2 linked regions of the Aromatoleum petrolei genome follow. The protein of the gene in region 1 interacts with the protein of each later gene in a pairwise test. Links are inferred from orthologs where the notes say so. Each region holds a gene or a part of one and is shown in the gene's direction. Other genes may lie near its edges.

Region 1 (10,147 bases):
CCGCCGCCAGCAAGGAAGCGGCCATGCACACCAGGAACCTCATTCGACACCTCACAGGACATAACGCGCGAGATCCTCGCGCTGGGCAAACACATCAAGCCGCCCATCGACGTAAGCGGCGTCGATGACCAGCTTATCCACACCACTCTTGCCGGCCTCGAAGGAGATCTCCTCGAGCAGCTTCTCCATCACCGTGTACAGGCGCCGCGCACCGATGTTCTCGGTCTTCTCGTTCACCTGGAAGGCGATCTCGGCGAGGCGGCGGATGCCGGCATCGACGAACTCCAGCGCCACCCCCTCGGTCGCGAGCAGGGCCTGGTACTGGCGCACCAGGCAGGCGTCCGTCTGCGTGAGGATGCACACGAAATCCTCCACCGACAGGCTCTCCAGCTCGACGCGGATCGGGAAGCGTCCCTGCAGCTCCGGGATCAGGTCGCTCGGCTTGGACAGGTGGAACGCACCGCTGGCGATGAACAGCACGTGATCGGTCTTGATCATGCCGTACTTGGTCGACACCGTCGTGCCCTCGACAAGCGGCAGCAGGTCGCGCTGCACGCCCTGGCGCGACACGTCTGCACCCTGCACGTCCGAACGCGCGGCGATCTTGTCGATCTCGTCGAGGAACACGATGCCGTTCTGCTCCACCGCGCGGATCGCCTCCGCCTTCACTTCCTCGTCGTTGATCAGGCGCACGGCCTCCTCGTCGGCCAGCGCCTTCAGCGCATCGCCGATCTTCATCTTGCGCAGCTTCTTCTTGCCCCCGCCCAGGTTCTGGAACATGCCCTGGATCTGCTGCGTGAGCTCCTCCATGCCCGGGGGCGCGAAGATCTCCGCCGTCATCGCATGTGCGGCGACCTCGATCTCGATCTCCTTGTCGTCGAGCTCTCCCTCGCGCAGCTTCTTGCGGAATTTCTGCCGCGTCGCCGTGTCCTGCGGCTCCGGGTCGGCCGCGAAACCGACGGGACGCGCGGGCGGCAACAACGCGTCGAGCACGCGATCCTCGGCCGCATCCATTGCGCGGTCGCGCACCGTCTTCATCGCCCGCTCGCGTCCGTCCTTGATCGCGATCTCGACCAGATCGCGGATGATCGTCTCGACATCGCGGCCGACATAGCCCACTTCCGTGAACTTCGTCGCCTCGATCTTGATGAAGGGCGCATTCGCCAGGCGTGCGAGGCGGCGCGCGATCTCGGTCTTGCCGACACCCGTCGGCCCGATCATGAGGATGTTCTTGGGCGTGATCTCGCTGCGCAGCGGCTCCTCCACCTGCGCGCGCCGCCAGCGGTTGCGCAATGCGATTGCAACGGCCTTCTTGGCCTTGCCCTGGCCGACGATGTGCTTGTCGAGCTCGGAGACGATCTCCGGCGGCGTCATCTGCGTCATCCCTCGATCACCTCGATCACATGGCTCTGATTGGTATAAATGCACAGATCTCCCGCGATCTGCAGCGACTTCTTGACGATTTCCTCGGGAGGGAGATCCGTATTCTCCAACAGCGCGCGCGCCGCCGACTGCGCATAGGCGCCGCCGCTGCCGATAGCGACGATGCCCTGTTCGGGCTCTAGCACGTCGCCATTGCCGGTGATGACCAGCGAATTGTCGCGATCCGCCACCGCCAGCATCGCCTCCAGGCGTCGCAGCACGCGGTCCGTACGCCAATCCTTGGCCAGCTCCACCGCGCTGCGCAGCAGGTTGCCCTGATGCTTCTCCAGCTTCGCCTCGAAGCGCTCGATCAGCGTGAAGGCGTCGGCCGTACCGCCCGCGAAACCCGCGAGAATCTTGCCCTGATAGATCGGCCGCACCTTGCGGGCAGTCGCCTTGATGACGATGTTGCCCAGCGTGACCTGGCCATCGCCGCCCAGCGCGACGCGATTGCCGCGTCGCACCGAGAGGATCGTGGTGCCGTGATACTGTTCCATTGGTTTTTCCTCGAATCGGGGGTACGGCGACCCGGTCAGCTGCGCAGCAGCACCAACGCCACCTGATCGACGCCCATCACCCGCAGCAACGCTGCGACCATCGCGTTCACGTTGCGCAGCACGACCGTCTTACCCTGCGCCTGCAGCGTTGCAAGAATATTGAAAAGCGTGCCCGCGCTGACGAAATCGATGCGGCGCAGTTGGCCGCAGTCGACTTCGACGCTCTGCAGGCTGCTCGCGTGCGCAGCCAGCTTGCGGATCTTCTCCACCGCCGCGCTGGTGACCTCGCCGTCGAGCACGAAATCGCCGCTCGCCGGCGCATCCAGATCGAGCGCGACCTCCTGAACGGCCGTCGTCGAGGCCGCCTGGCCGGCCCGCGCCTCCCAGGACGGCGGAGACTCCTCGAAGGTGATCGCGTAATCCACCGCCAGGTTCTCGAACCGCTCCTGCTCGCCGGTGTGCTGCAGCATCTCGAGCAGCAGCAGCCAGATGTCGCGCCCGCTCGGCTCGCCCGTGCGCACCTGCCCCGCCAGCATCTCCGCGAGCTGGCCGCAGTTCAGCAGCGACACCTTCACCCTCTCCATCGCCAGTTCGCGCAATACGTCGCGGAACAGCGTGCATCCGTCTTCATCGACCGAGCGCAGGCGCCCCAGGTCGATGCGGATGGCACCACTCTTCTTGCCGATGATCGCGACCTGCTGGAACTGCGCCGCGGCCTGCCCGGAGAGGCTGCCCGACATATTCACCATCGGCGCCGCGTTCGAGCGCACATGCTCCTGCGCACTCGACAGGTCCATCCACGGCGGCGGCGACCGCTCGAAGCGCGTCGCGTAATCCAGCACCCGCGCCTCGAAACGCTGGCGCTGCCCGGTCAGGCGGTACAAGTCCAGCAGCATCATCCACAGCCCTTCGCCCGCATGGCCGCCCTGCCCATCCAGCACTGCGTTGAGCGCCGCTTCCGCCTCCGCCGTATTCCCGTTCGCGTACAGCACGGCGGCCTCCTCGTAGGCGGCACCGATGCCCGCCCCCATCTCCTGCACCTCGACCTGCCCGGCGCAATGCGCCAGGGCGTGCGTCGGATCGCCGATCGAGAAATCCAGCTTGGACAATTCGGGTGGCTCCACCTGGGGCGCAGCCGACGAGGGTGCCGCGCCGGACGAGGCACCTGACGGCTGAGTGCCGGGAGCGGGCTTCTTGCCGAAGAATGGAAGAACCACGTTACGACCTGTGCGAACGGAGATGGACTAGTCGGGGATGCGGAAGGATAGCATTTCGGGCGCAGCTCTTGCGCCCCCACCGCGACGCGGGCGGCCGCCTGGCCGTCCGCACCTTACCTTTTGCAAAACAGTACCCGCGCAGCAGATGTAACAGACGGCACACCGTCGGCTAGAATGTTGCGATGCACACACCTCGCCCGCCGTCAAACTCCGGCGAAAACCACGTATTTTCACTGCCGGTCCGCGTGTATTACGAGGACACCGACGCCGCCGGAGTCATCTACTACGCCAACTACCTGCGTTACTGTGAGCGAGCACGCACCGAATGGCTGCGCGTGGCAGGCTTCGAACAGCAGGCCCTGCTGACCGAACAGCGCATCGGTTTCGTCGTCCGCTCCGTTGCCGGCGATTATCTGTCAGCAGGAATGCTCGATGATGCGTTACACGTCACGACGGGGGTCGAAACGCTGCGCGGCGCCAGCATGGTGTTCATGCAGAAGGTGATGCGCGGCGACGAAGTCCTGTTCCGCGGCCGCTTCGTCATCGCCTGTGTCGACCTCGACCGCAAACGCCCGACCCCGCTCCCCGCAGACATGCGCACAAAACTGGAAAAACTCGTACAAGCATGACCGTCTCCCACGATCTCTCGATCATCAGCCTCATCGGCCAGGCCAGCGTCCTGGCCCAGCTCGTCATGGCCCTGCTCGCAGGCCTGTCGCTCGTCTCCTGGTACTGGATCTTCCGCAAGTCCTTCCAGATCCGCGCCGCCCGCAGCAAGACCAACGGCTTCGAGCGCGACTTCTGGAGTGGCGGCGACCTCAACTCGCTATTCCAGTCGGCCGCCGCCGCCCGCCACGAAACCGGCGGCATGGAGCGCATCTTCGAGTCCGGCTACCGCGAATTCACCAAGCTGCGCAGCAAGAGCCACGACAACGCGTCGATCATCGACGGCGCGCGCCGCGCGATGCGCGCGACCTACCAGCGCGAGGTCGACGACCTCGAGGCGCACCTCGCCTTTCTCGCCTCGGTCGGCTCGGTGTCCCCGTACATCGGCCTGTTCGGCACCGTGTGGGGCATCATGAACGCCTTCCGCGGCCTGTCCAACGTCAGCTCGGCGACGCTGGCGAACGTGGCCCCAGGCATCGCCGAGGCGCTCGTCGCCACCGCGATCGGCCTCTTCGCTGCGATACCCGCGGTGGTCGCCTACAACCGCTTCGCGCACGACATCGACCGCATCAGCATCCGCTTCGAGAGCTTCATGGAAGAGTTCTCGAACATCCTGCAGCGCCAGTTGCGCTGAGCGGGAGGAAACACCGATGCGCCAGCGCCGCCTGATGAACCAGATCAACGTCGTGCCCTACATCGACGTGATGCTGGTGCTGCTCGTGATCTTCATGGTCACCGCGCCGATGATCCAGACCGGCAGCGTCGATCTCCCCACCGTGGGCGGGGTGCCGCAACCGCCGGCCGAGGCGATGGTGGTGTCCGTGAAGAAGGACGGCTCGCTGACCTTCAAGGTCACGAGCGGCTCGACCGAACAGAAGATGAGCAACACCGAGCTGCTGCGCGAACTGCACAACGCGCTGCAGCGCAATCCCCAGCAACCCATCCTGGTCGCCGCGGACAAGCAGGTGTCTTACGAACGCGTGATGGACACGCTCGACAGCATCCGCAAGGCGGGCTTCCAGAAAGTCGGCCTGCAGACGAGTACCAGCAGCACCCGATGAAAGACACGCACCTTGACCTGCAGCGCGACGAGCCCGGCAAGTGGGCCTCGCTGGCGCTGACGGTAGTCGTTCACCTGGGCCTCGTCGCCTTCCTGCTCTTCGGCATCCGTTGGCAGAGCAGCCCGCCCGCGGCGCTCGAGGTCGAACTCGTCGCCCCGCCCGCCGCCGAGCCGGCATTGCCGCGACCCGCGCCGGAGCCCCGGCCGGAACCCAAGCCCGAACCAAAACCGGAACCCAAGCCGGAGCCGCCCAAGCCCCAGCCGAAGCCCGAACCCAAACCGGACCCCAAGCCGGAACCCAAGCCCGTCCCCAAGCCCGACATCGCGACCAAGACGCCCGAGATCAAGAAGCCGCCCAAGCCCGAGCCAAAACCGGAACCGAAGCCGGAGCCGAAGAAGCCCGAACCGAAGCCGGAACCGAAGAAGCCGGAAGTAAAACCCGAGCCGAAGCCCGTCACACCGCCCAAGGACGACTACCTGACGCAGAAGCTGGCCCAGGAAGCGGCGCAGACGCGCGCCAAAGCCGACCTCGAACGCATGATGCGCGAGGACGCAGCACGCGCCTCGGCCGCACGCGCGAAAGGCGCCGTCGACGCCTACCGCAACGCGATCAGCACCAAGGTGCGCGGCAACCTGCTACGCCCGCCGGGACTGAGCGGCAACCCCGAGGCGATATTCGAGGTCGACCAGTTGCCCAGCGGTGAAGTGCTCGCCATCCGGCTCAAACGCTCCTCGGGGGTTCCCGCGCTCGACGACGCGATCGAGCGCGCAATCCGGCGCTCGAGCCCGCTACCGCTGCCCAAGGATCCGGGTCTGTTCGAACGCACGCTCGAATTGCACTTCCGGCCGCTCGAAGAATAAGGGAACCAATTCAAAACAGTTTCGATCTTTACGCATCGTGATCGACTCCATTCGTTATACTTTCGCTTTAGGCAAGCCCCAGCCATGAGAAAACTCCTCTCCACCTACCGCCTGCTCATCGCTGCGGTGCTGACCGTCGTCAGCGCCATCGCGCATGCGCAGCTGTCGATCGAGATCACGGGCGCCGGCGCAAGCCGCTTCCCGGTCGCAATCCCCGTGTTCGAGAACGAAGGCACCCTGCCCCGCGGCGTCACCGACGTCGTGCGCGCCGACCTCGAACGCAGCGGCCTCTTCAGCCTCGTCGACATGGGCATCGCCGCATTGCCCGTCACCGCCATCCCCGACATGGCCGCGATCCGCGGGCGTGGCGCGGACGCTGTCCTCACCGGCAGCATCTACCAGCAGGGCGACGGCCGCTTCGAAGTGCGCTTCCGCCTCTTCGACACGCAAAAGCAGACCGAACTGGGTGGACTGTCGATGCGCATGGCGCCGGCGCAGAACCGCGCCATCGGCCACAAGATTGCCGACTTCGTGTACGAGAAGCTCACCGGCCAGCCCGGCTACTTCTCCACCCGCATCGCCTACGTCGTCAAGAGCGGCCCGACGGCCGCACCGCGCTACGAACTGCAGATCGCCGACGCTGATGGCATGAACGCGGCCACCGCACTGGCCTCGCGCGAGCCCATCATCTCGCCCGCCTGGGCGCCGGACGGCCAGCGCATCGCCTATGTCTCGTTCGAGGCGAAGAAGCCGGTCGTGTACGTACACACGCTGGCTACCGGCCAGCGCCAGGTGGTCGCCAACTTCAAGGGCTCCAACTCCGCCCCCGCCTGGGCACCGGACGGCCAGCGTCTCGCCGTCGTGCTCACCAAGGACGGCCAGTCGCAGCTCTACGTCCTCAATGCCGACGGCTCCGGCGTGCGCCGCCTCGCCACCTCGCCCGGCATCGACACCGAACCCGCATGGTCGCCCGACGGCGAGTGGATCTATTTCACTTCCGATCGCGGCGGCAGCCCGCAGATCTACCGCACTTCCTCGAGCGGCGGCAGCGCCCAGCGCGTGAGCTTCGATGGCAGCTACAACGTGACCCCGCGCCCCTCGGCCGACGGCACGAGCCTCGCCTTCATCACGCGCAACAGCGGACGCTTCCAGGTGGCCATCATGGACCTCGCCACCCGCCAGACCACGATCCTCACCGACTCGGCGCGTGACGAGTCGCCCAGCTTCGCGCCCAACGGCCGCATGATCCTCTACGCCACCGAAACCGGCGGGCGGGGAGTGCTTGCGGCCGTTTCGTCCGATGGCCGGGTGAAGCAGCGCCTGTCGGTGCAGGCCGCCGACGTCCGCGAGCCCTCCTGGGGTCCGCAGAGCCGGTAACTCCCTCCCGCAAAAAGCAACACTGTTCGACTAGATCAGGAAACCCCATGAAAAAAGTGCTCGTCCCCGCCATCCTGGCAAGCCTTCTCGCCGCGTGCAGCAGCACCGGCACCTTCGACCAGCCCGCCGGCGGCGCGGCCGTCGATGACCGCAGCAAGGGCGCCGGCTCCGGCGTCGCCACCGTGACCGCCCCGAGCGCGTCCGGCTCCGGCATCGCCGCGCTGACCGATCCGAACAACATCCTGTCCAAGCGCAGCGTGATGTTCGACTTCGACAGCTACGTGATCCGCGACGACGCCCGCCCGCTGGTCGAGGCGCACGCCAAGTTCCTCGTGCAGAACCCGCAGATGAAGATGCTCATCCAGGGCAACGCCGACGAGCGCGGCAGCCGCGAGTACAACCTCGCCCTCGGCCAGAAGCGTGCCGACGCCGTGCGCAAGGCCCTGAGCCTGCTGGGCGCCAAGGAGACGCAGATCGAGTCCGTCAGCCTGGGCGAGGAAAAGCCGCGCTGCACGGAAGCGACGGAATCCTGCTTCGCGCAGAACCGTCGCGGTGACATGCTCTACTCGGGCGAATTCTGATGAAGCGCCTCCTGCCGCTCGCTGTCGTTGCCGCCCTGTCGCACATCGCACCGTCGCACGCTCTGTTCGACGACGAGGAGGCACGGCGCGCAATCACCAACTTGCGCACCGACATCACCCCCCGCATCGAACGGCTGGAGGCCAGCAGTCGCGGGCAGCTCGAACTGGCGAACCAGAACGAGCTGCTCCGCACCGAAGTATCGAAACTGCAGGGACAACTCGAAGTCCTGCTGCACGAGATCGAATCGCTCAAACAGCGCCAGCGCGATTTCTACGTCGATCTCGACAACCGCGTGCGCAAACTCGAGTCCGCTCCCGTGGCCGCCGCACCGGAGGCCCCCGCCGCCGATCCAGCCGCCGAATCGCGCGACTACGAAGCCGCGCTGAACCTGCTCAAGGAAGGCAAGTACAAGGAAGCGCAGACGGCCTTCGACCAGTTCATCAAGCACTATCCGCGCAGCCCCGTGCAGCCGGGCGCGCACTTCTGGGCCGGCAATGCCGCGCTGCAGGCCAAGGACGTCGCCGTCGCCAACAACTACTTCAAGAGCGTGCTGACGAACTGGCCGAACGACCCCGTCGCCCCCGACGCCATGCTCGGCGTCGCCAACTGCCAGCAGGCCCTCGGCGAAGCCAAGGCTGCGCAGGAAACGCTGAAGAAGCTCGTGGAACGCTTCCCCGACAGCTCGGCGGGCAAGGCGGCCAAGCAGCGCCTCGCGCGCAAACCCTGAAATCCGCATGACGCAGGCCGAAACCGCGAGCCCCAGGCTGCGGATCACTGAAATCTTCGCATCGATCCAGGGCGAGTCGACACGCGTCGGCCTGCCCACGGTCTTCGTGCGCCTGACCGGCTGCCCGCTGCGCTGCAGCTGGTGCGACACGGAATATGCTTTCCAGGGCGGAGAGAACCGCAGCATCGCCGACGTGTGCGACGCGGTCGCCGCACACGGCATCCGGCATGTCTGCGTCACCGGCGGCGAGCCGCTGGCGCAGAAATCCTGCCTCCCGCTGCTCACCGCCCTGTGCGACGCCGGTTTCTCCGTGTCGCTGGAAACCAGCGGCGCGCTCGACATCGCCGCCGTCGACCTGCGCGTGTCGCGCATCATGGACCTCAAGGCCCCCGGCTCGGGCGAAGTCGCGCGCAACCGCTGGGAAAACCTCGCCCACCTCGGCGCGCACGACGAGGTCAAGATCGTCCTCGCCGACGAGGCCGATTACGCCTGGGCCAAGGCCCAGATCGCGCTGCACCGTCTCGCCGAACGCTGCACCGTCCTGCTCTCGCCCGTGCAGGGCAGGCTCGACCCGACCCTGCTCGCCGAATGGATCGTGCGCGACCGCCTGCCGGTACGTTTCCAGCTCCAGTTGCACAAGATCCTGTGGAACGACGCCCGGGGACGCTGAATCCCTGACACGCTCCGCGGCGCCGCACCCCTTCGTTCTCGCCTCCTTTTGAGCCCCGTGCCATGACCGACCATCCCAAGCGCGCCGTCATTCTGCTGTCCGGCGGCCTGGACTCCGCCACCTGCCTTGCGATCGCTCGCGACATGGGCTTCGAGACCTATGCACTGTCGGTCGCCTACGGCCAGCGCCACGCCGCCGAACTCGCGGCCGCAGGCCGCGTCGCCGCCTCGCTGGGAGCGCGCGAGCACCGCGTCGCAAGTGTGGAACTGGGCCAGTTCGGCGGCTCGGCCCTGACCGACGACAAGATCCCCGTCCCCGTCGAAGGCAGCACTGACGGCATCCCCGTGACCTACGTACCCGCGCGCAACACCGTGATGCTGTCGATTGCGCTCGCCTGGGCCGAGGTGCTCGGCGCAAACGACATTTTCGTCGGCGTGAATGCGGTCGACTATTCCGGCTACCCGGACTGCCGCCCCGAATTCATCGCCGCCTTCGAGACGATGGCCAACCTCGCCACCAAGGCCGGAGTCGAAGGCACGCGCCTGCGCATTCATGCCCCCCTGATCGCACTGTCCAAGGCCGACATCATCCGCCGCGGCAGCGCACTGGGCGTCGATTACGGCCAGACGGTTTCGTGCTACCAGGCCGACGATGCCGGCCATGCCTGCGGCAGATGCGACGCGTGCCGTCTGCGGCGTGCCGGATTCGAGGTCGCAGGGCTTCCAGATCCTACGCGCTACGCCTGAGGGCAGAAAATTCCATGTGAATTTTTCGATGACGTGAGTTTATTCCTTCACCTTGCTCATCGATTTGCAGGATGCTGTTTTGTTGCATCCCGCACCCTTTGATCTAAGTCAGCCCTGCTCGCAGAAAGGTTTTGTAACATCTCCCCAAGGGCCAATGTGCCTCAAAGGGGATCATTCGATGCGCTTCCGCTTAGTTCGGTACTTCACGCTTGCCAGCCTCGGCATGTTCGGCCTCGTCGCCCTGAGCCTGATCTACTTCGAGCGCGAACAAAGCCAGTTCTACAAGCACACGAACGACGAGCAGCTCGCGTTCTTCGGCGAA
Region 2 (10,202 bases), 1.3 Mb from region 1 along the record:
GCGGTCTGGGGCCGTTCTTCCACAGTACGCGATGCGCGGATGAATGTTTCTCCAAGCCGCATCCGGCGATGCTGGAGGAGATCATGGACGAACTTGGTGTCGCCCGGGATCGCACGCTGATGGTCGGTGACACCACGCATGATCTTCAGATGGCGAGGAACGCAGGGGTGGCGGGGCTCGGCGTAGCCTTCGGCGCACATCCGCGGGAGGCGCTGGAACTCGAGGAGGTCGTGGGGCTTCTCGATTCGCCAGCCGAGCTCGCCCTGTGGTTGCGCGAGAACGCCTGATCTTCAGTTCGCCAGAATCAGAAAAAGGGTAGGGCGTTTCGCGAGGTCGGGTTTGGGTTTCATGCGCCAGTCGGCAATGCTTGCGCTGCCCACCCACTCGTTGTCCGTGGTGAGTTCGCGTGCGATACACAGGCGCGTGGTCGGGCGGCAGTTTGCCAGCAGGGCATCGAACAGCCGCTCGTTGCGGTAAGGGGTTTCGATGAATATCTGCGTGCGCTGCAGGCGCCGCGATTCATCCTCAATCTGCCGGATGCGTCCGTTGCGTTCCGAATCGGCAACAGGCAGATAACCGTTGAAGGCGAAGCTCTGGCCGTTCAGGCCGGACGCCATCAGGGCGAGCAGAATCGACGATGGTCCGACCAGGGGGCGCACTTCTAGGCCCAGCGCATGTGCCCGCGCGACCAGCCGTGCCCCGGGGTCCGCGACCGCCGGACAACCGGCTTCCGACATCAGGCCAATATCGTGCCCCTGTAGCGTCGGGGCCAGCAGCGCATCGAGTGCCGCGCTGGAGTCCTTCTCCGGCAAGACCTGGATGTCGATGTCCCGCAATGGGCCCGGGTGGTCGAGGCGCTTCAGTTCCGATCGTGCGGTCTTGGCGTTCTCCACAACAAAGTGGCGGAGCCGCCGCGCAATCGCCTGAACCTCGTTCGGGAGGATGTGCGCACAAGTCGTGTCGCCGAGGCTGACTGGGACCAGAAACAATGCTCCGCGCCGTGTGCTCATGGGAGTTGCATGCCTTCTGCGCGCAGCAGGCGTGACAGTGCAATGAGCGGCAGGCCGATCAGGGCGGTCGGATCGTCGCCCGAGAGCGATTCGAGGAGCGTGATCCCCAGTCCCTCCGATTTGGCACTGCCGGCGCAATCGAGCGGGCGTTCCTTGTCTACATAACGTCGGATTTCCTCGTCGTCAAGTTGGCGAAAGCGCACGAAGGTCGGCACGCTCTCGCTGCGGACGTGGCCAGTACGTGTATTGACGACCGCGAGCGCGGTGTGGAACGTGACGGCCTGTCCGCTCATGCGATGCAATTGCGCGACGGCTCTCTCGACGGAGCCGGGCTTGCCGAACACTTCATCGCCGATGTGCGCAACCTGATCGCTGCCGATCACGAGGGCGTCCGCGTGTTTGAGTGCGACTGCCCGTGCTTTCTCGATCGCCAGGCGATTTGCGGTGGCGGGTGGTGCTTCCCCGGGCAGGGGGGTTTCGTCAACCTTCGGACTGGCCGTCTCGAACGGTGTCTGGAAGCGCTCCAGGAGCATGCGGCGATAGGCAGAGGTCGAGGCGAGTATCAGTTTCATGGTCGAAGTGGCGGCGGCCGTGCGGCGCTGCGAGGCTCGTGCAGCCTCCTCGGTAGCGCAAATCCTTGAAAATAGGCGTTTCGGGGTTTTGACAGGGGAAGCCGAAAATAATATCATGCGCCTCTTATGCCGCAACGAAGCATTCTTCCGGATCCGTTCAAGTTTGCAGCCGAAGGCCGTAGTCTGAGTGCGGTCATTCCGCTGGCGGAGTTGCCGCGGCTTGGCGACGTGCTGCTCGACAAGTCCGGTAGCGTGCAGTTCAGCCTTGTCGGCGAGATGGGGCTGGATCGCAGACGGCGCATGCGGCTCGTTATCTCGGGCGAATTGCAGATGCGCTGTCAGCGCTGCCTCGGTCCGATGGTCTGGCCCTTGGATGTGGATGTGGTCTTCGAGCTCGTCAGGCCCGGTCAGCCGATCGCGGACGACGAGCTGGAAGAAGATGCGTTCGATGCAATTGAAGCGATGCCGGATATGGATGTGACGGCGTTGGTCGAGGATGAGATCGTGCTGGCGGTGCCCATTGCGCCTCGGCATGAAAAGTGTGAGGTGCCCCGCCCGGACGGTGGGGCCGTAAAGGAATCGCCTTTCGCGTCGCTTGAGAAGTTGCGCAAGAGCGACGGCGCGGAATAGGCGCGATATTTGTACTAGGAGTCTTTCATGGCCGTTCAGCAGAACAAGAAATCCCCCTCCAAGCGTGGCATGCATCGTGCGCACGACTTCCTAACCAATCCCCCGCTCGCGGTCGAAGCGACCACTGGCGAAGTCCATCTGCGCCACCACATCAGCCCGAGCGGTGTGTATCGCGGCAAGAAAGTCGTCAAGACCAAGGGCGAATAAGTCCTGTCTTCCAAGGCGGCGCGGCGCTTAGGGCGTCTGCGCCGTTTTTTCATCCCGAATTCCTGTTCGAGTTGCGCGAAAGCACCATGGGTGTCACCGTTGCGATTGACTGCATGGGCGGCGATCATGGCCCGTCCGTGACGGTGCCGGCCGCGCAGGCCTTCCTGCGCAACCATCCCGAGGCCAAGGTGATTCTGGTCGGGCGTCAGAGTGCGCTCGATCAGGCCGTGGCAGCGATTGGGAATGGCTTTGCGGACCGTCTCTCGGTTCGTGCCGCGTCCGAGGTCGTCGAGATGGACGACCCGCCGGCGATCGCAATGCGCACGAAGAAGGATTCGTCGATGCGCGTCGCCGTCGATCTGGTGAAGGCTGGTACGGCCCAGGCCGCAGTTTCCGCCGGCAATACGGGCGCGCTGATGGCGATCTCGCGCTTCGTTCTCAAGACGCTCGACGGCATCGACCGGCCTGCGATCGCCACCATCCTGCCCACGCGAACGGGGCAGGTGTATGTGCTCGACCTCGGCGCCAATGTCGACTGCGAGCCCGAGCACCTGCTGCAGTTCGGCATCATGGGGGCGATGCTCGTTTCTGCGGTCGAGCACGTCGACCGCCCGTCGGTGGGTCTGCTCAATATCGGCGAAGAGGCGATCAAGGGCAACGATGTCGTGAAGCGCGCCGGCGAACTGCTGCGCGGCAGCGGCCTGAATTTCTATGGCAACGTCGAAGGCGACGATATCTACAAGGGAACGACCGACGTGGTGGTCTGCGACGGCTTCGTCGGGAATGTGGCGTTGAAGACATCAGAGGGGCTTGCTCAGATGCTCGCCGCATTCCTCAAGGAGGAATTCAGCCGCAGCCTGCTGACCAAGGCCATGGCGGTTGTCGCGATGCCAGCGCTCAAGCGTTTCAAGAGACGCGTGGATCATCGTCGCTACAATGGCGCGGCGCTGGTCGGCCTGCGTGGTGTGGTGGTCAAGAGTCACGGCTCGGCTGACGTGTATGCATTCGAGCAGGCCATTCACCGGGCCGCCGAGGCTGCGTCGAATCGACTTGTCGAGCGCATCAGCGAGCGGATGGCGGCAATGGGGAGAGCAGCATGATCTTTGCACGAATTGCCGGTACAGGAAGCTTCCTGCCTGGCGAGCCGGTAAGTAATGACGATCTGGTCGCGCGCGGCATCGATACGTCGGACGAGTGGATCGTCGAGCGCACCGGCATCCGTACCCGGCACCTCGCGGCACGCGACGTCACCTCGAGCGATCTAGCCTGCGAAGCGAGCCGCCGCGCCATCGCGGCCGCTGGTCTTCAGCCTGAAGACATCGATCTTGTCGTTGTCGCGACCTCGACCCCCGACTGCATCTTTCCGAGCACGGCGACCCTGCTGCAATCCAAGCTCGGCATGCGCAACGGCGCGGCGGCGTTCGACGTGCAGGCTGTTTGCACGGGCTTCGTCTACGGACTGACGATCGCCGAGAAGTTCATCTTGTCCGGCAGTCACAAGCGTGCGCTGGTGGTGGGCGCCGAGGTGTTCTCGCGCATTCTGGACTGGTCTGACCGCGGCACCTGCGTGCTGTTCGGCGACGGTGCAGGTGCCGTCGTGCTCGAAGCGTCCGACAAGCCGGGGATTCTCGCGACGGCGCTGCACGCCGACGGCAGCCACCATCCCATCCTGTGCGTCCCAGGGGCGGTTGCCTCCGGTCAGGTGATCGGCGACCCGTTCCTGCGCATGGACGGGCAGGCGGTGTTCAAGTTCGCGGTCAAGGTGCTCGGCGAGGTCGCCCAGGAGGTGCTCGCCGATGCCGGTGTGCAGGCCGCTGCAATCGATTGGCTGATTCCGCATCAGGCGAACATCCGCATCATCCAGGCGACCGCGAAGCGGCTGGGCGTGCCGATGGAAAAGGTCATCGCCACCGTCGATCGTCACGGCAATACGTCGGCCGCATCGATCCCGCTCGCGCTCGACCTCGCCGTGCGCGACGGTCGGATTCGTGCAGGCCAGCGGATCGTCGTCGAAGGCGTCGGCGGCGGCTTTACGTGGGGCGCAGCGCTGCTCCAATTCTGAGTCAGGACAAGAACAATGGCTTTTGCTCTGGTGTTTCCGGGACAGGGTTCCCAATCCGTCGGAATGATGTCGGGCTACGGCGAACGTGCCGAAATCCGCGACACCTTCGCCGAGGCGTCGGACGCGCTCGGCGAGGACCTCTGGCAGATGGTCAATGACGGCCCGGTCGAGCGGTTGGCGCTGACCGTCAACACCCAGCCCCTGATGCTCACGGCCGGCGTTGCAGCGTATCGCGCATGGCTTGCGGCCGGCGGCCCGAAGCCGCAACTTGTCGCCGGCCACAGCCTCGGCGAGTATTCGGCGCTGGTCGCCGCCGGGGCGATGGCCTTTGCCGATGCCGTCCCGCTCGTGCGTTTCCGCGCGCAAGCGATGCAGGAGGCGGTTCCCGCCGGTGAGGGCGGCATGGCCGCGCTGCTGGGCCTGGAGGTCGAGGCCGTCCGTGAAGCCTGCGCCGAAGCGGCGCAGGGCGAGGTGGTCGAAGCCGCCAATTTGAACGCCCCCGGCCAGATCGTGATCGCCGGCGCGAAAGGCGCCGTCGAGCGTGCAATCGAGGCCGCGAAGGCGCGTGGCGCGAAGCGCGCGATGCTGCTCCCGGTGAGTGCCCCGTTCCATTGTGCGCTGATGAGGCCGGCCGCGGAGCGGCTCGCCGAGCGACTCGCAGCGGTGACCATCAACAAACCCGCGATCGACGTTATCAACAACGTGGATGTTGCCGTGTATGACGATCCTGTCAGGATCCGCGACGCACTCGTACGCCAGGCTTTCTCTCCGGTGCGCTGGATCGAACTCGTGCAGGACATGGCGCGCCGTGGCATGGGGCACGTCCTCGAGTGCGGCCCTGGCAAGGTGCTCGCGGGCATGACGAAGCGGATCGCAGGTGAAGTGCAGGGCGGCTCGATTCACGACGCCGCGAGTCTCGAACAATCCATTGCCGCGTTGAGGTGACATCAATGAGTTTTTCGCTCGAAGGGCAGGTGGCCCTCGTGACTGGTGCGTCTCGCGGAATCGGGCGTGCGGTCGCCCTCGAACTGGGGCGGCTGGGCGCGACGGTCGTCGGTACCGCGACGTCGGAAGCCGGTGCCACGGACATCGAGAATGGTCTGCGGGAAGCCGGTATCAAGGGCTGCGGGATGGCTCTCAACGTCACCGACGCCGCTGCGTGCGAAGCAGCGATCGGCGATATCGAGAAGCGCTTCGGTGCCGTCGGTATCCTCGTGAATAATGCCGGTATCACGCGCGACAACCTTGCGATGCGCATGAAGGACGAGGAGTGGGACGCGGTCATCGAGACCAACCTCAAATCCGTGTTTCGCATGTCGCGTCTGGTCATGCGCGGCATGATGAAGGCGCGTGGCGGCCGCATCATCAACATCACGTCCGTGGTCGGCAGCGCCGGCAACCCCGGGCAGGCGAACTACGCGGCGGCGAAGGCCGGCGTTGCCGGCATGAGCCGGGCGCTGGCTCGCGAGCTGGGTAGCCGCAACATCACTGTCAACTGTGTGGCGCCGGGGTTCATCGACACCGACATGACCCGTGCGCTGCCCGAAACGGCCCGCGATGCGCTGCTGGGCAACATCGCCCTCGGCCGACTCGGACGTCCCGAAGAAATCGCCGGAGCGGTGGCTTTCCTAGCTTCGCCCGCTGCCGCCTACGTTACGGGCACGACCCTGCACGTGAATGGTGGCATGTACATGTCGTAATCGCCGGCGGCGATAGCGGTTCTCATCCTTTTTGGTAGAATACGCCGGCTTTTTTTCTTACATATCTGGATCATTCTGGGAAGGAGTTAGTTCATGGAGAACATCGAGCAGCGCGTCAAGAAAATTGTCGCCGAACAACTTGGTGTGAACGAGTCGGAAATCAAGATCGAGTCCTCGTTCGTCGACGATCTGGGCGCGGATTCGCTGGATACCGTGGAACTGGTTATGGCCCTCGAGGAAGAGTTCGAGTGCGAAATCCCAGACGAGGAAGCTGAGAAGATCACCACGGTTCAGCAGGCGATTGACTACGTCAACGCCCACCTGAAAAAGTAACACTGATTACCGGAGCGAACATTGACCCGTCGCAGAGTCGTCATTACCGGTCTGGGCATCATTTCCCCGGTCGGCAATACCGTTCCGGAGGCCTGGGACAATATCGTCAACGGCCGCTCCGGTATCGGCGAGATTACGCGCTTCGATACCACGAACTTCCCGGTGAAGATCGCCGGTGAGGTGAAGGGGTTCGACATCGGCGCGTATCTCTCGCCGAAAGAGGCGCGCCGCATGGATGTATTCATCCATTACGGCATGGCCGCCGGCATCCAGGCGTTCAAGGATGCGGGATTGCAGGTAACCGCAGAGAACGCTGAGCGCATCGGCGTCAATCTGGGTTCGGGCATCGGCGGTCTGCCGATGATCGAAACGACCCACGACGATTACCTGAAGGGCGGGGCGCGCAAGATTTCCCCGTTCTTCATCCCCGGCACGATCATCAACATGATCGCGGGCAATCTGTCGATCATGTTCGGCCTCAAGGGGCCGTGCCTGGCGATGGTCACAGCATGCACGACTGCCACACATTGCATCGGCGAGGCGGCACGCCTCATCCAGTATGGCGACGCCGACGTGATGGTCGCGGGTGGCGCGGAGTCGACCGTCACGCCTCTGGCCGTGGGCGGGTTTGCCTCCGCTCGTGCGCTTTCCACGCGCAACGACGATCCGCAGACGGCGAGCCGTCCGTGGGACAAGGGGCGCGATGGGTTCGTGCTGGGCGAGGGCGCCGGCGTGCTCGTGCTCGAGGAATACGAGCACGCGAAGGCACGTGGAGCGAAAATCTACGCCGAAGTCGCGGGCTACGGTATGAGCGCGGACGCCTACCACATGACCGCCCCGTGCGAGGACGGCAACGGCGCCGCGCGTTGCATGACGAATGCGATGCGCGATGCCGGCATGTCGCTCGAAGAGGTTGACTACATCAATGCGCACGGCACGTCGACGCCGCTCGGCGACCTGGCCGAAACGACGGCGGTCAAGCGTTGCTTCGGCGACCGCGCGAAGTCGATAGCGGTCAATTCGACCAAGTCGATGACGGGTCATCTGCTGGGTGCCGCCGGGGGTGTCGAGGCGGTATTCACCACGCTGGCGATCCATAACCAGATCGCTCCGCCGACGATCAACATCTTCGAGCAGGACGAAGGCTGCGATCTCGACTATGTCGCGAACAAGGCCCGCCCGATGGAGATCCGCGCCGCCCTGTCGAATTCGTTCGGCTTTGGCGGTACCAACGGAACCATCGCGTTCCGCCGCGTCTGAGTCGGAATGGGGTAGCCCGTGCGCTACCCGCTTGAAATCAGGCTTCGTCCGTCGAAGCTGATTTTGCTGTTGAACGCCGCGATCCATGCGATCGCGGCGTTTGCATTTCTGCGTTCGTCGTTTCCTCTGCCGCTCGTGATCGTCGTCGTCGCGGGGCTGGGATTCTCGCTGCACTTGGCGAACCGCGCCGAGAGCGAGAAGGCGGGGGGCCGTCTGGTTCTGCAGGACAATGGCGAACTGTCAGTGGACCCCGATGGCCGCGGCCAGCAAACCGTGTATGCGTTGGCTGAGCCGGGGTGTGTCGATTTCGGTTGGGCAGTGTGGATTCACTGGCGCGGTACGCGGGTACGGCGCTCACCGCGCCGGTCGATACGAGGGGCGCTGATGCTTGTGCGCGGAAACGTCCATGAGGATGAGTGGCGCGGGCTGAAGATCTGGCTCCGCCACAAGGTCGGTCCTGGCCGTGTCGAAGGTGCAGCCGAAAACGACGCGACCGAGCGCTGAGTGCCCCCGCTGCATTGAGTCGGGGGCTCCGTTTCGGTGGAACGACTTCTGGCCGTCGTTCAGCGCCGGTGGGGTCGCAGGATGGTGGGACGTGCGACCGGCAGCGTATCCGGGTAATCGCGCGAACTGTGCAGGCCACGGCTCTCCTTGCGGCGCAAGGCGCAGCGCACGATCAGGTCGGCGGTGACAACGAGGTTGCGCAATTCGATCAGATCGTTGCTGACGCGGAAGTGCGAGTAGAACTCGTTGATTTCGCGCGCCAGCAGGCGGATGCGGTGCTGGGCACGCTGCAGGCGCTTGGTCGTGCGCACGATGCCGACATAGTCCCACATGAAACGGCGCAACTCGGCCCAGTTGTGCGAGATCACGACCTCTTCGTCGGCGTCGGTCACACGGCTCTCGTCCCAGTCGGGGAGTTTTGGCAGGGGGCGCTTCGCCTGAGAAAGGATGTCGTTTGCTGCCGCCTCGCCGAAAACGAGGCACTCCAGGAGCGAGTTGCTGGCGAGGCGGTTGGCGCCGTGAAGGCCTGTGTACGCCGATTCGCCAACGGAATAGAGGTTGGGAACGTCGGTACGTGCGGCCAGGTCGGTGACGATGCCGCCGCAGGTGTAGTGCGCCGCCGGTACGACGGGAATCCCCTCGCGCGTGATGTCGATTCCCAATTCCAGGCAGCGTGCGTGAATATTGGGAAAATGTTCGCGCAACCACTCTGCCGGTTTGTGGCTGATATCAAGGTAGACGCAGTCGAGACCGTGTTTCTTCATCTCGAAATCGATGGCACGGGCGACGATGTCGCGCGGCGCCAACTCGGCGCGTTCGTCGTGCGCCGGCATGAATCGGGTGCCGTCGGGCAGCCTGAGCAGACCGCCTTCGCCGCGCACGGCTTCCGATATCAGGAATGATTTTGCTTGCGGGTGATAAAGGCAGGTTGGGTGGAACTGGATGAATTCCATGTTCGCCACGCGGCAACCGGCACGCCACGCCATGGCGATGCCGTCGCCGGTCGCGACGCTGGGGTTGGTCGTGTACAGGTAGACCTTGCCCGCTCCGCCGGTGGCAATCACGGTGTTGCGGGCGCCGATCGTCTCGACGCGGTCGTTGGCGATGTCGAGCACGTATGCGCCAAGGCAATCCTGCTCAGGGAGGCCCAGCTTGTCGCCGAGGATCAGATCGACCGCGATGTGGTTTTCGAGGATGTCGATGTTCGGGTGCTTGCTGACCTGGTCGGTCAGTGTCGCCTGCACCGCAGCACCGGTGGCGTCCGCAGCGTGGATGATCCGCCGGTGCGAGTGGCCGCCTTCACGCGTGAGGTGGTATCCGAGGCTGGATTGATCCTCGCGGGTGAAGGGAACGCCACGTCCGATCAGCCATTCGATCGCTGCTTTGCCGTGTTCGACGACATAGCGTGTAGCCTTTGGGTCGCACAGGCCGCCGCCTGCGATATAGGTGTCCTGGATGTGCGCCTCGATGCTGTCGGAGGTGTCGAGGACCGCGGCGATGCCGCCTTGAGCCCAGGCGCTGGCGCTGTCGGAGATCGCTCGTTTGGTAATCAGGGCGACTCGGAGTTTGTCTGCCAGACGCAGTGCGATCGATTGTCCCGCCGCGCCGCTGCCGAGGATGAGTACGTCGTATTGTTTTGACAAGATCGTATGTGCCAAGGATCGACAGGTTCATGAACTATATCACGTCCGACGTGTCCCTCCGGGTGCTTGGGCGCAGTGGGCCTGTGGCGCACCGGAAAACCATGTCGGGGTCTGAACTATTTCAAAGCGTGTCGGTCTCCTTGTTAGCTTCGACTTTGCCGGAGACGGGGCTGGGTCGCTATACTGGCGCGGATTTTGCCCAACATAGAGTAACGACCCGCCCATGAGCGATCGCGAGATAGATCAGCAGCTTGTTGAGCGCGTGCAACGCGGTGACAAGC

The links.
Region 2: the proteins of ybgC (region 1) and acpP interact in binary tests that used the Escherichia coli proteins (3 or more experiments, as listed by UniProt). The link is inferred for Aromatoleum petrolei from one-to-one orthologs.

What each region holds. Positions count from the first base shown.
Region 1 is NZ_CP059560.1:2,356,771-2,366,917, forward strand. The notes cover bases 2,270-5,041. They hold ybgC (tol-pal system-associated acyl-CoA thioesterase), read left to right. Parts: upstream 2,270-3,318; coding sequence 3,319-3,765; downstream 3,766-5,041. Other genes in these bases: ToN1_RS10760 (STAS domain-containing protein), read right to left, coding at 2,270-3,136; tolQ (protein TolQ), read left to right, coding at 3,762-4,436; tolR (protein TolR), read left to right, coding at 4,453-4,863; ToN1_RS10780 (energy transducer TonB), read left to right, coding at 4,860-5,041. Also shown: ToN1_RS10745 (acyloxyacyl hydrolase), read right to left, coding at 1-25; ATP-dependent protease ATPase subunit HslU, read right to left, coding at 52-1,383; ATP-dependent protease subunit HslV, read right to left, coding at 1,380-1,919; more of ToN1_RS10760, read right to left, coding at 1,955-2,269; more of ToN1_RS10780, read left to right, coding at 5,042-5,723; Tol-Pal system beta propeller repeat protein TolB, read left to right, coding at 5,808-7,100; peptidoglycan-associated lipoprotein Pal, read left to right, coding at 7,148-7,681; tol-pal system protein YbgF, read left to right, coding at 7,681-8,409; 7-carboxy-7-deazaguanine synthase QueE, read left to right, coding at 8,417-9,079; 7-cyano-7-deazaguanine synthase QueC, read left to right, coding at 9,142-9,825; ToN1_RS10810 (ATP-binding protein), read left to right, coding at 10,004-10,147.
Region 2 is NZ_CP059560.1:1,066,821-1,077,022, reverse strand. What follows is about bases 5,068-7,894. They hold acpP (acyl carrier protein), read left to right. Parts: upstream 5,068-6,274; coding sequence 6,275-6,514; downstream 6,515-7,894. Other genes in these bases: ToN1_RS04840 (protein YgfX), read left to right, coding at 7,793-7,894; fabF (beta-ketoacyl-ACP synthase II), read left to right, coding at 6,536-7,774; fabG (3-oxoacyl-ACP reductase FabG), read left to right, coding at 5,432-6,181; fabD (ACP S-malonyltransferase), read left to right, coding at 5,068-5,426. Also shown: ToN1_RS04895 (HAD-IA family hydrolase), read left to right, coding at 1-287; ToN1_RS04890 (SAM-dependent methyltransferase), read right to left, coding at 291-1,010; ToN1_RS04885 (Maf family protein), read right to left, coding at 1,007-1,582; ToN1_RS04880 (YceD family protein), read left to right, coding at 1,709-2,212; rpmF (50S ribosomal protein L32), read left to right, coding at 2,240-2,419; phosphate acyltransferase PlsX, read left to right, coding at 2,506-3,519; ToN1_RS04865 (beta-ketoacyl-ACP synthase III), read left to right, coding at 3,516-4,481; more of fabD, read left to right, coding at 4,497-5,067; more of ToN1_RS04840, read left to right, coding at 7,895-8,278; nadB (L-aspartate oxidase), read right to left, coding at 8,338-9,921; RNA polymerase sigma factor RpoE, read left to right, coding at 10,145-10,202. UniProt on the Escherichia coli protein: Carrier of the growing fatty acid chain in fatty acid biosynthesis.